3 regions of the Cellvibrio japonicus Ueda107 genome follow, and region 1 is predicted to be linked to each of the others. Evidence: predicted binding sites of a transcription regulator. Region 1 holds the regulator's gene; each other region holds the start of a gene.

Evidence for each region. Region 1 encodes FNR, which switches genes on or off when oxygen is low (the NO sensors DNR and NnrR bind a similar motif). Its sites were predicted from a motif close to TTGATNNNNATCAA; they were not measured.
Region 2: hemN (oxygen-independent coproporphyrinogen III oxidase) is a predicted target of FNR. The motif match lies at 2,495-2,508, and genes of this name have one in related genera.
Region 3: CJA_RS15540 (GbsR/MarR family transcriptional regulator) is a predicted target of FNR. The motif match lies at 2,760-2,773, and genes of this name have one in related genera.

What each region holds. Positions count from the first base shown of each region.
Region 1 covers NC_010995.1:2,533,313-2,537,561, reverse strand. Annotated here, with positions in the region: gene CJA_RS10665 (hypothetical protein) at 1-77, opposite strand, end outside; gene CJA_RS10660 (SirB2 family protein) at 284-667, opposite strand; gene CJA_RS10655 (DUF4202 domain-containing protein) at 702-1,292, opposite strand; gene fnr (fumarate/nitrate reduction transcriptional regulator Fnr) at 1,325-2,077, opposite strand; gene CJA_RS10645 (cold-shock protein) at 2,674-2,880, shown strand; gene CJA_RS10640 (UvrD-helicase domain-containing protein) at 2,946-4,249, opposite strand, start outside.
Region 2 covers NC_010995.1:1,158,050-1,162,298, reverse strand. Annotated here, with positions in the region: gene CJA_RS04850 (alpha-E domain-containing protein) at 1-73, opposite strand, end outside; gene CJA_RS04845 (circularly permuted type 2 ATP-grasp protein) at 75-1,520, opposite strand; gene CJA_RS04840 (2OG-Fe(II) oxygenase) at 1,810-2,472, opposite strand; gene hemN (oxygen-independent coproporphyrinogen III oxidase) at 2,595-3,989, shown strand; gene CJA_RS04830 (class I SAM-dependent methyltransferase) at 4,033-4,249, opposite strand, start outside.
Region 3 covers NC_010995.1:3,850,224-3,854,472, reverse strand. Annotated here, with positions in the region: gene CJA_RS15550 (cytochrome d ubiquinol oxidase subunit II) at 1-644, opposite strand, end outside; gene CJA_RS15545 (cytochrome ubiquinol oxidase subunit I) at 654-2,009, opposite strand; gene CJA_RS15540 (GbsR/MarR family transcriptional regulator) at 2,063-2,713, opposite strand; gene CJA_RS15535 (glycerophosphodiester phosphodiesterase family protein) at 2,847-4,106, opposite strand.

The DNA of each region.
Region 1 (4,249 bases):
CGCTTACAGGTTTCATCGCAAGCAAGAGTCGCTTGGGAGAGGAATACCAATAGTATCGCTGCTAGTAATCTAGTCATAATTGCTCGCCGATTTATTAGATTTATGTCAAAGAAGAACTTGCAAGCTGTGATATAGATCACTTTTCGTCCGGCGTCAAGGTTTGCTATTAGAATTACTGCTTAAGGATGAAAATAAACTAAAGAGCGATACTTCTATCTTACGCTCAGGGGTTGTTTATGGGGTTTGCTACACCTTCCCTGGTGTGGATGGTTATGGGGATGGATCAGAAAGCTGCCAGTAGTCCAAGGGGGTTTTTATGGACCGCCATGCTGGTGATTTGAACAAATACTACCAGTGCTGCCAGCCATAGCCCCAGGCGCAGTGTGGGACTGGCAACCTTGAAGGCAAAAACACCCAGAGTGATATAAACAACCAGCCCGATAATTTTGGCCAGTAGCCAGGGTTGGCTTCCTGGTGACATATTCAGGTAAACAGCCAGTACGATACCGCTAAGAATCAGGATGGTATTAATAATATGTGGAAGGATTTTAACCAGTTTGCGTTCCAGCAAGCGCGACCCGCGCAGCATCCATATGCCGCGCAGTAAAAAAGTGATGAATGAAAGCACCACGAACGTCATATGCAGATGTTTTAGTAGCAGGTACACGGTTGGTTTCCTTATGTTATGAGTAGTGAAGGTATCAGGCGGCGAGGGCTTTACCGACTAATGTTTGCAAGGCTTCCGGCAAGGGAAGCTTGAGGGCGGCCTCATGGCCCCGGGCTGACATTTTATTCCAGGTTTTACGGATAATATCGATAAGCTTCTCTTCGCTATGCTTGCTGGCAAAATCCTCCAGGTAATACTGGATAAATACCAGGCAAGCAACATCTTCCAGGGTTTGTACTTCTTCATCGCGTTTGAGTCCGCGTTTTAGCAGCAAGTCCTTAACCCGTTCAATGGTGATTGTGTCATAGCCTTCATTGGCCATAATGTCACCGGCAATTTCACCGTGCAATTTAGCCAGATCGGTACGCCATTTTTTGTAACCTGCCTTATCCATCGGATAGTCGCTGCGTGGAATTTTCCAGCGGCAAATGTGTTGGCTGCGCACGGCCAACTGCAAGGCTTCGGAAGGGGTAGCACAAAGTTGGTATAAGTGTTCGCTCATGCGCTGACCATAAATCCATTCTTTGGGTACCAATTTACCATCCACTGGTTCATGGTGTGGATCCTGGGCATTGGCAGAGTCAAACGCGGACAGTGTCCGAATGAGTCGTTCAGTATTTGTCATAGTGTTTTAGGTTGGATTTGCTGAAAGAGGAGTCAGGCGTTGTTTTCGCCGTTGGCAATCTCGCGCAATTTGTCCATATCCAGGATACGGACTTCTTTTTTATCTACTGCGATAATTCCCTGCTTCTGCAGGCGGGTAAAAATACGGCTGACTGTTTCAATGGTCAGCCCAAGGTAGTTACCTATATCGGTGCGTGACATGGGGAGGCGAAATGCTTGTGCAGACAGCTGGCGGCGGCTGTTACGGCTGGAGATGCTGAGTAGCAACGCAGCAATACGCTCCTCAGCGCTGCTTTTACTTAACAGGGAGATGATTTGTTGGTCCTGGGTGATTTCACGGCTCATCAACTGGAAGAAGTGGCGTTGCAGGTTGGGTATTTGCAAGCTAAGTTCTTCCAGTCGATGGAATGGGATTTCGCAAATGGATGCCGTTTCCAATGCTGTTACCGAGTTGGTATAGCGGTTGTCTGCGAGACCATCCAAACCAACAACTTCCCCTGGCAGATAAAACCCCGTCACTTGCTCCTCGCCATTATCACTGAGCGTCGTAGCCTTAACTGCTCCGGAGCGTATTGCGAATACTGCATCAAACGGTTGATTGGCTCGATAGAGGTATTCACCTCTTTGTAAGGGCTTTCCACGCTGGATGATACTGTTTAGTTTGTCGATATCTTCCAGGTGCAGGCTGATGGGCAGGCAAATGGTGCTCAGGCGACAATTGTTGCAGCTGGTCTTGTGGTCATGAGGGCAGTTGGCATCCTGGGTTTTAATAATGGTTTGATTCATGTTCATCTGCTGCAACCTCAACGAAAGGAGCTGTCCGGCAGGAGGGATAGCTCACATAGGGTGAGTGATTGTTACAGCTTTGCCTGAATGGGTAAATAGTTGATACAGGTCAAATACCAGACTTTTTGTGTGGCTTTATAGGGCGTACACAAGATGGCGCTATACCTTTTGCGTCGGATAATCCTTCCAGTTGTTCGCCGATGGGCGACAAGAGCATAGGCGTAGGTAAAAAAAGGGGCTGAAGATCAGCCCCGCAGGAGATAACCGGAAGCTTCCGGTTGAGTGAAAATGCTCATTCGACCAGGGATTGGGGAATGATCATCGATGATCTTAGCGATGGACGCTGAGCCAGGTAAGTGACAGATTGTCGCAGTAAGGGATTTTCTGTTGTTACAGAGTGCTTTACTTGCGCAATAGGGAGGCCTATAGTGCGGGGGCTGGCCAAACCGCAGCATTATTTAAGTAAAGTCGCATCGTTGTACTATTAACCCGCCACATCCTACTGGCAGTTGTTTTATTAGGACCTCGTTTGCTTGCCTAAGTAACACAGCACAAGTCAGCAAATAATGTTTAACACTATGCAAATCGAGGTTTTTATGTCCAGAAGTACTGGTACCGTTAAGTGGTTCAACGAATCCAAAGGTTTTGGTTTCATTGCGGCTGAATCAGGTCAAGACGTATTTGTTCATTACAGCGCCATCAGCGGTTCGGGTTTCAAAACCCTGGCTGAAGGTCAGAGAGTGGAATTTGATGTGAAGCCAGGCCAAAAAGGTCCTCAGGCTGAGAACGTAACTGCTTCCTAATCTTTTTTATAAAGCAGCTTATGAAAAAACCGCCTTTTGGGGCGGTTTTTTTATTCCAGCGGTATTTAGGAAAGCTCTTCTAATCGCCCAAGGCAGGCAAAGTACAGCGCAGTGCGGGTAGGGATGGATTCCAGGTTTGCCATCAATTCGCGATAGCGCGCCAATTGGCCTTGATAGAGCTCGCGTTCGCGTGCGACAAAGGCTGCCACTGACTCACCGCCTTCCGGTTCACTGCTTTTGTAGTCTAGGATCCAGCGCTCTCCCCCATCGATAAACGTTCGATCGATAATGTGCTCCCGCACCCCCTGGGTATCATGTTCTACTAGGGCCAGCTCACACTGGCTATCGAGGTGGTCCGGGTTGAGCAACCACTGGCCATGGGGATCATTCAGTGTTGTGGAAAGGGCGCGAGTGATTTTCTCAAGGCTTTGGTCAATCTCATCGCGAGCCCAGCCGCGCTGGTGCAAACTGCTGTTCCAGAGCGGATATAAGCAGGCACAGTAAGCGTGGATATCTTCACCTCCTGGCAGCAGGCGTCGCTCCACCCAGTCCTGCAAGGCGCGATGGATGAGGATTCCGGTATGGCGGGCAAGTCGGTTGCGGCGATTCTCCAGCTCTGGCAGGTTGCGCGGGTTAGCGATGGGATCGCTGCGGAAGTCGCGCCCTCGATAGCTGGCCAAGGGGCTGGTGTAATCCATCGGTGGGGCTTGCCACTGGCTGGGGAGTCGCAACAGGGGCAGGGGATGCGTGCGGAGGTTTTGCTGCTGATGCTCCTGTTCAATCAGGTGGCATTGGTCCTGGACTTGTGGCCAGATACAGGCGAGTAAACTGCGTTTACCGCTAAGTTGCAAACCATCTTCGGTTTGTTTGGCACAGCCGAGCAGATACAGCCGCTTAATCGCGCGGGTACAGCCCACATACAGCAGGCGTGTGGCTTCAAATTGCTGCTGTTTGTCGGCCTCGCTACGCATAAAGCTGTAGAGTGGATCCTTGTCTTTGCCGATCGGTGCAAAGGAGCCGAGCAGTAATTGACGTTCACCCTGGCGGTTAATGCGCTCCTGCCACAGCAGCAGGGATTTTTCATCTCCGCGGTTGGCCCGTTCCAGGCCGGGGATGATCACGGTATCAAACTCCAGTCCTTTGGATTTGTGGATAGTCATTACCTGCAACAGGGGATCGGCATCGGCTTTGGGGGCTGCGAACAGTTGTTGCAGTGCCTGGTTGAAGGCCTGCCAGTCGAGGATGCGACCGGCATTTTCGTGCTTGTCCAACAGGGTGAGGTAGCTTTGGACGTTATCGCATTCATTGGCATCGACCAGGCACGCTGGGCCGCCCAAAGCCAACCAGACCCCTTCTATCCATTGCCTCA
Region 2 (4,249 bases), 1.4 Mb from region 1:
GGCGCGCGGTATTTTCACTGCGCTCCATGTAGCGGCCCAACCAATAAATACGTTCTGCAACACGCGATAACATCTTAATCCTCCACCACAATCCAGGTGTCTTTACTGCCACCGCCCTGCGAGGAATTCACCACGTAGGAGCCTTTGCGCATCGCCACACGGGTCAGGCCGCCCGGTGTGACATGGTGTTCCTTGCCCTGCAAAATAAAGGGACGCAAATCAATATGGCGCGGCTCGGCATTGCCCTCGGTGAGGATGGGCGCGGTAGACAGGGAAATTAATGGCTGGGCCATATAGTTGCGCGGATTCGCCTTAATACGCGCCGCAAATTCTTCCAATTCTTTTTTGCTGGCCTGCGGCCCGATAATCATGCCGTAGCCACCAGACTCATTCGCCGGTTTGACCACCAGCTTGTCGAGGTTAGCCAGTACGTAATCGCATTGTTTTTTATCAACACAGAGATAACTGGGGACATTGGGCAGGATGGGCTCCTCACCCAGGTAATATTTGATCATGGCGGGCACATAGGTGTAGATCACCTTGTCATCTGCCACACCGGCACCGGGTGCGTTGGCGAGGGCGACATTGCCCTTAAGCCAGGCGCGCATCAGGCCGCGCACCCCCAAGACCGAATCCGGGTTAAACATATCCGGGTCGAGGAATAAGTCATCGATGCGGCGGTAAATCACATCCACCCGCTTTAAGCCATCGATACTGCGCATGTACACACAGTCATCGCTGTCGACAACCAGGTCACTGCCTTCGACCAACTCCACTCCCATTTGCTGGGCGAGGTAAGAGTGCTCGAAATAAGCAGAGTTATAAATTCCCGGCGTCAGCACCACAATTTCCGGACGCTCGGATTTGCGTGGCGACAGCGACGCAAGCGTATCGAACAATTGGTTAGGGTAGTCCGTTACCGGTACGATGTTGTGATTCTCGAATAACTCGGGAAACACGCGCTTGGTGACCTTGCGGTTTTCCAGCATGTAGGACACACCGGAGGGCACACGCAGGTTGTCTTCCAGTACATAGAAATCGCCCTGGTTGTCGCGAATTAAATCGCTGCCGCAGATATGCGACCAGACTCCATAGGCGGGCTTCATGCCCATGCACTCTTTGCGGAAATTGACCGAATCCTCAAGCAGGTAAGCAGGCACGACCTTGTCTTTGATAATTTTCTGGTCGTTGTAGATATCGTTGATAAAACAATTAAGCGCCGTTAAACGCTGGATCAAACCGCGCTCGGTTTTTTGCCACTCCCGCTGCGGGATAATGCGCGGAATGATGTCGAAGGGCCAGGCGCGATCTATATTGCCGGCGTCACTGTAGACGGTGAACGAGATCCCCATGGTTTTGATGGCAAGTTCTGCCGAGAGTTTTCGTTCCTGTAATTCATCGCCGGAGAGGGAAGCGAGGTAGCGCGCAAGGTGTCGGGTTTCGGGGCGGGGTATTCCGGGAGCACTGATAATCTCGTCATAGAAATGACCGGAGTTGTAGTCCAGCCAGTCTATTTTCATTTCACCCATGGTGACTTCCTTTAGCATCTGAGCCTCGCTTGTTTTTAAGATTCTGCATGAGATCGCCGAATCAATACCACTTGGCCAGGTAGTATCGGGCGTATCTTGAATGCCCGCTGGAGCCTTGCCTGGCTCTCCGTTACTCACTCCTTGAGCGCGCCAGCGAACGCAAAATCCATCCTGCAATTTCATTGCCAACCCCAAAATGGCCTGGCATCGGATTGCACTAATTGTTTGCCACAAGAGTTTTCTGTTATATCCCCGAATTTTTATGATCTTAAAACACCAATCAAACAGGCTTTACCCGGAACCAACCCGCAATACTTTTACGTGGACGACGGGCAGGTAGCACTTCGTGGGGAAAATCCTCACTCAAAAACACTAGCAGCCTGCCTTGTTTTGGTGCAACCCTTTCCAGCAGATGTTCGTCTGCTTCATCGTAGAGCACTAATTCACCGCCATCCAGTGATGTCCAATCGGGATTGAGGTAATAGACCGTAGACAGTTTGCGTCCCGCCCGCGCATTGGTGTCGCGAAAGGCATCGCGGTGCTTCTGGTAAAAATCACCTGGCTCATAAAGCGCAAAATGACTTTCGTAATCGAAAAGGCCAAGAAATAGACGCTGGTTTAACCCGGTACGCAGTTTATCCATCCAGGATAAAAATTCCGTGACAGCCGGGGTCTCCGGTTCCAGCCAGAGGATTTTATCGCGGCGAATATCCGGACTTTGCCGGTAATCCCCAGCTCGCCCCACACCTGCCGATTGCAGGTGTACAGCAAAGTGCTGGTCCCATTCATCCAGCAATGCCTGGCTTAAATGGGCAGGCAAGGCACCATCCAGCACCAGATACCCTTGCTTGTGTATGGCTTCCGCCAGTTTGTCCAGGCAGGACTCAAAATCCGCAAACGTAAACGACATAACAATCACAACACTCACAGGAAACAACAGCATAGCCCAGGCAACTGCCACAGGTTTGATACACATCAACAGGCGACACTGGCCACTGCCTAGAATAACCTTGAACCATATTATCGCCAGAACACGGTCTGGCGCCTTGATTTGCAGGAAATTGAATGATGTCGCTGTTTCAACACCCGATCCCCTGGGACAAAAACCTGCTCAGCCAGTATGACATGGCCGGGCCGCGTTATACCTCTTATCCGACAGCTCCACAATTTCGCAATACATTTTCCGAGAAAGCCCTGCGCAACGCCATAGATCGCAGTAACCGGTCGCGCCGCCCCCTGTCGCTGTATTTCCATATCCCGTTTTGCGACACCCTGTGCTTTTACTGCGGCTGCAACAAAGTGGTTACCCACAACAAAAACCGCGCCCTGCCCTACTTGCATCGGATGATCCAGGAAATGGCACTCTATGCAGAATTGGTCGAACCGGGACGCACCGTCAAGCAACTGCACTGGGGCGGCGGTACCCCCACGTTTATCAGCACCGACGAAATGAGCTTGCTGATGAAATCCACACGCCGCCTGTTTACCCTGGCACCGGTCGACGATGGCGAGTTTTCGGTGGAGATCCACCCCGGGCGCGTCAGCATTGACACCATGCGGCATCTGCGCCAGTTGGGATTTAACCGCGTCAGCATGGGCGTGCAGGACTTCGACGAGCGGGTCCAGGTCGCGGTAAACCGCTATAACACCCTTGACCAGGTCAGCCGCCTGGTCAATGCCCTGCGCGAACAACATTACCGCTCTATCAGTATGGATTTAATCTACGGCCTGCCCATGCAAAGCCTGCGCAGTTTGCAGGACACGCTCCACAAAGTGATCGACCTGCAACCCGACAGGCTGTCGATTTTTAACTACGCCCACCTGCCCCACCTGTTTAAAAGCCAACAGCTCATCCACGAAGCAGACTTACCTGACGCCAGTGAAAAGCTGGACATGTTGCAACAATCTATCGAGCAGTTACAGGCAACAGGTTATGTGTATATCGGCATGGATCATTTTGCCAAACCCGATGACGACCTGGCGATTGCGCAGCGCGAAGGCCGTATGCAGCGCAATTTCCAGGGCTACTCAACCCACGGCGATTGCGACCTGCTGGCCTTCGGGGTATCGTCTATCAGCCGCATCGATAATGTCTACTTACAAAATGCCAAGGAACTGAATAGCTACCAGCAAAAACTGGACATGGACATGCTGCCGTTTGAACGGGGTTTTACCCTGAATACCGAAGATCAATTACGCCGCTTTATCATCAACCAGCTCATCTGCCATTTCCACCTGGACTTCAACGAGGTGCTGCATCAATTCGGTGTGGATGTCCGTCATCACTTTAGCCGCGAACTGGAACGCCTAACCCCCATGGTGGAGGATGGACTGCTCTGCCTTGATGAGCAGCGGTTGCAAGTCAATAATGCGGGACGCATGTTAATTCGCCGCATCTGCATGGTGTTTGACGAATACTTACAGACTGGCGAACAGATCCGCTATTCGAAAATTATCTAGCGGGTTTCCAGAAGCTATCTCAAACATTTGAGGTGAATTCTATTTAATCCGGTAATTTTTTGCGCGTGTAAATATCATAGCGGCTGGACTTGCCTTCGAGTTGATACGAGGGTATTTGATTATTCAGGAACGGCGCCTTGCGCGGACGTTTGACCACCACGCGAAATCGTACATGCTCCAATGCCAAGGGCAAGAGTACATCGGCATCCTCATCTGTCCCCACAATGGAATGGAACGCGCGCATTTCTTTTTTCACATCG
Region 3 (4,249 bases), 1.3 Mb from region 1:
ACCAACGGGTTGACGATGGATACGGTGATCAATCCCAACCCCATCAACCAGGCACATTTGCGGGTCAGGCGTGCAGCGCGTACTTGCAGTTCGCCTTCGGTTTTCATCACCAGCCAGGCCGCGCCGATAAAACTGTAGCCAGCTGTTACACAAATAGCGCTGAGGGTGGCGAACAGGGCGGCGGCAATGCTTTGTTCAAAACCCATGATGTACATGCCGAGCATATAGCCTTGAGCCAGGCTGGCCAGCAGCGAACCGGTTTTAAAGACCTTGTCCCATAAATCTTTGTGATCGGCGGGTGCCTTTGCGCGGAAGTCAAAGGCGACACCGCGCAAGATTAATCCGGCGAGCATGACCGTCACCGGTAGATACAGGTGAAATAAAATCATGCTGTGCGCCGTGGGGAACGCGATCAGCAGGATACCGATGCCCAGTACCAGCCAGGTTTCATTGGCATCCCAGAAGGGGCCGATACTGGCGATCATGGTGTCGCGCTGCTGTTCGGAGTCCTTGGGTAAGAGGATGCCGACGCCCAGGTCGTAGCCGTCGAGGATTGCGTAGATAAAAAAGGCGAGTCCCATCAAGCCAATAAAAATAACCGGTAACCAAAATGCCTGGCCGCTGAGTTGGGTTAATTCATTCATCATGTGCTCCTAGGGTTTTTGCGCCAGCAATTGGTCTTGCAGGGTTTGGATTTCTTCCGGGCGATCGACCAGGACGGATTTTTTCGCCATCAAAAATAATGTGCGTATATAGGCAACCAGTAATACCGCATAGAGTGTCAGGTAAATAGCCAGTGAGGTACCGACATTGGCGGCGGGGGTTTGGGTAACCGCATCGGCTGTGGCTAATACGCCGGTCACCAGCCAGGGTTGGCGACCAATTTCCGTGACATACCAACCCGCCAGGGTGGCAATCCAACCGGAGAAGGTCATGCCCACATAAATCTTTAACAATAGCGGCGGTATTTCCTGGTTGCGCCAGTAGGTAAAGGCGCCCCACCAGGCGACGATCAGCATTAATACCCCCACACCGACCATAATGCGGAAACCGTAGAACATAGGGGTAACCGGCGGGTGTACGCCATCGAAGGAGCTGATGCCTTTGATTTCTCCGTCCGGGTCATGGGTGAGGATCAGGCTGGCCAGTTTGGGAATTTCCAGCGCAAACCGGTTGGTTTGGGTTTCCTTATCGGGGATGGCGAAGAGTACCAGCGGTGCGCCTTTTTCGGTGTGCCATACCGCTTCCACGGCCGCGATCTTGGCGGGTTGGTACTTGAGCGAGTTGAGGCCGTGGAAGTCACCCAATAAAATTTGTAGCGGAATTAATATGGCCGCGGCAATCACTGCAGTTTTTAAGGCAAGGCGCGGTGCCGGTTTGTGGTCACCCTTGAGCAGACGATAGGCCGATAAACCAGCAATTAAAAATGCAGCGGTTAAGCCTGATGCCACCAGCATATGGGCGAGACGATAGGGCATGGAGGGATTGAAAATAATTGCCCACCAATCCACTGCGTGGGCAACACCATCGCGCATTTCAAAACCGGTGGGTGTTTGCATCCAACTGTTCAGTGCAATAATCCAGAAGGCCGACAGGGTGGTGCCCAAGGCGACGATGAATGTGGACAGGGTGTGCATGCGATTGGAGACGCGATTAATCCCGAACAGCATAATGCCGAGGAAGGTCGCCTCTAGAAAAAACGCCGTCAACACTTCGTAACCCAGCAGCGGCCCGGCGATATTGCCCACGGTTTCCATATAGCCCGGCCAGTTGGTGCCGAACTGGAAACTCATGGTGATACCGCTGACGACACCCAGTGCAAAGGTAAGTGCAAAAACCTTTACCCAAAAACGGTAAGCGCGCATCCACACATCATCGCCTTCGCCCTTGTAACGCAGCTTGAAATAAAACAGAAACCAGCAGAGGGCGATGGAGATTGAGGGAAATAAAATATGGAAGGATATATTCGCGGCAAATTGAATGCGGGAGAGCATTAGTGTTTCTAACATGGCACACCTCGATAAATGTCAGGCAAAGCAAGGCCTGTCCGCTGCGCGAGCGGCTATTCACAACACGGGACGTTTACATGGCTCAGGTGTGCGCTTGGGGCATCACCTGGCACTGTATGGGTATTAGGGCAAGGATTCTTTGCTTGACTCCTTTTGCCGGTGCCGAGCAATCGGTCTTTAAAATCCAATACCTTGCCCAGGCTGTTGCCGAGTTTAAGCAGCTTGCTCAGGTTGGCGGAGTCCATGCGCTGGATCTCGGTGGTCCAGAGGGTGATCATCTCAATCAGCTCATGCATGTCGCGCATACGCTGCTGGGCATAGGCCTCCTCGGGGTTGGCGGGAGTTTCGATCAGTAAATTGCGCAGTGCGGTCAGGGTCGGGTCCATCTCGCGCTTGCGACGCTGTTCAATCAGGGTCTTGGCGATATCCCACACATCGCCCGGCGCTGAGTAATACTCCTTGCGCTCACCGGGGCGATGTTGCAATTTCACCAGTTCCCAGGACGTCAGCTCCTTCAGTCCCATGCTGACATTGGAGCGGGAAATCCCCAGCGCCTCGGTAATATCGTCGGCACAGAGCGGCTCTTTGCTCAGCACCAGCAGGGCATACATCTGGCCTACGGTGCGGTTAATCCCCCAGCGGCTGCCCATTTCACCGAAATGGAGGACGCAGGACTGGATCATGGGGGTAAGGGTAATCGGCATCTTGAAATTCCTGAATTTTCAGTATTTACTGAAATTACAGAATTATTTGATTTGAGTCAAGAGAGGTAACTATGGGGCTCGCTGGTACCAGGATTCGGGTGTTATTGATTAAGTGACTGTATTTAGTGGCTATTTATTCCAACCCCATGCAATTCGCATAATAACTGACGCTCGCAGGCCAATCCGAAAAAATCCTGAGCACACCTACATCCTGCGCCAATACATGCAGTACCTCGATCATATCCCCATCCTTTTTGATGGCTGGGTTTATTGTTTGGTAATACCAGCCGCCGCCATGCTTCAGCGGACCAGAGCGCTCGAATGACCAGGCGATAATATTTAGGCCGGCTTTTTGTGCATTCTTTGCATATTCCGATGGAACGATCTTGTTGTTGCTATCCAATGCCAGCAATGCCCACATTGGTGGTGCGACAATATTCATTCCCTGATCGGTATAAGCTTGCAGTTCTTGTGCAGAGGGAAGCTCGATGGGTGTGCCGGCATCGTCGAGATAAACCGCCTGTTTACCGAATTCCGGTTCGTGTTTGATCCAGTAGCGAATATCGCCAATACCAAAGGATTGCGGCCATACCTCATTCGCATTCACACCTGCTGCGCGATATTCGTCGATCAGTTGTTGCGCGTACATGGCTTGGGTATAGCCATGGAATGGCATGGGGACACTGGGCGTTTTTAATTCGGGGGTCATTTTTACCCCGAGATATTTAAACAGTTCGATACTCTCGGCATGAGACATCAAGGTGCCTTTGCCGGCGTAAAGGTTCGTGCGCCAGTCGGCAGTGCCCTGCAGGTATTCTGCCGGTGTAGTGGCTTTGGGATTAAACCCATCCATTTTTCCCTGCAGGGTTTTGAATTCGGCGAGGGTGATATCGCTGGTGCAACAGGTTGCGCTTGCCGTGATACCAGTGATTGGATTGTAGGGGGTGAAGGGTTTGCTGCATCGGCTGGCGAGCGGGGTGATGAGGATATTGGTGGTGGTATGCAGGTCGCATTGCGAGTGACGGCAGACCAGTTGTTTATCTTTGGTGAAGGTGACATCGCACTCCAGGATTCCGGCGCCCATGCTGGCGGCTGCTTCGTAGGATTCCCGGGTGTGCTCGGGGAATTGCAGCGGTGCGCCGCGATGGCCAATGGAGAAATTGGTTTTTTTGAAGGGCCCTTGGGCGCAGTCCTGTAATTGTTTTTTGAGGGGACTTTCATCCATATCGTTGACCAGATAAAAGGGGCGCGGCCCCAATTGCACATTGGCCTGGGTGGTAAGGATAAGTTGTGTGTGAGTTGCCGTACCCGGGGAGTCCGGGGCGCAGGCTGTTATCAGCATTAACAGGGCTGGCCAACCGATGTTGATGAAGCGATAAATAATGTTGTGCATGGCTGGGTGCCTCACTGTGGTGGAGCCGGTCAGGACTTGTACTTTGTCCCATCGCCAAGGGTGGGCTGCAGTGAAATACTGTGAAATTGCCTATTTCGTGGATTCTATTAGGCTTAAGGCCATCTATAACAATTTCTTGTATT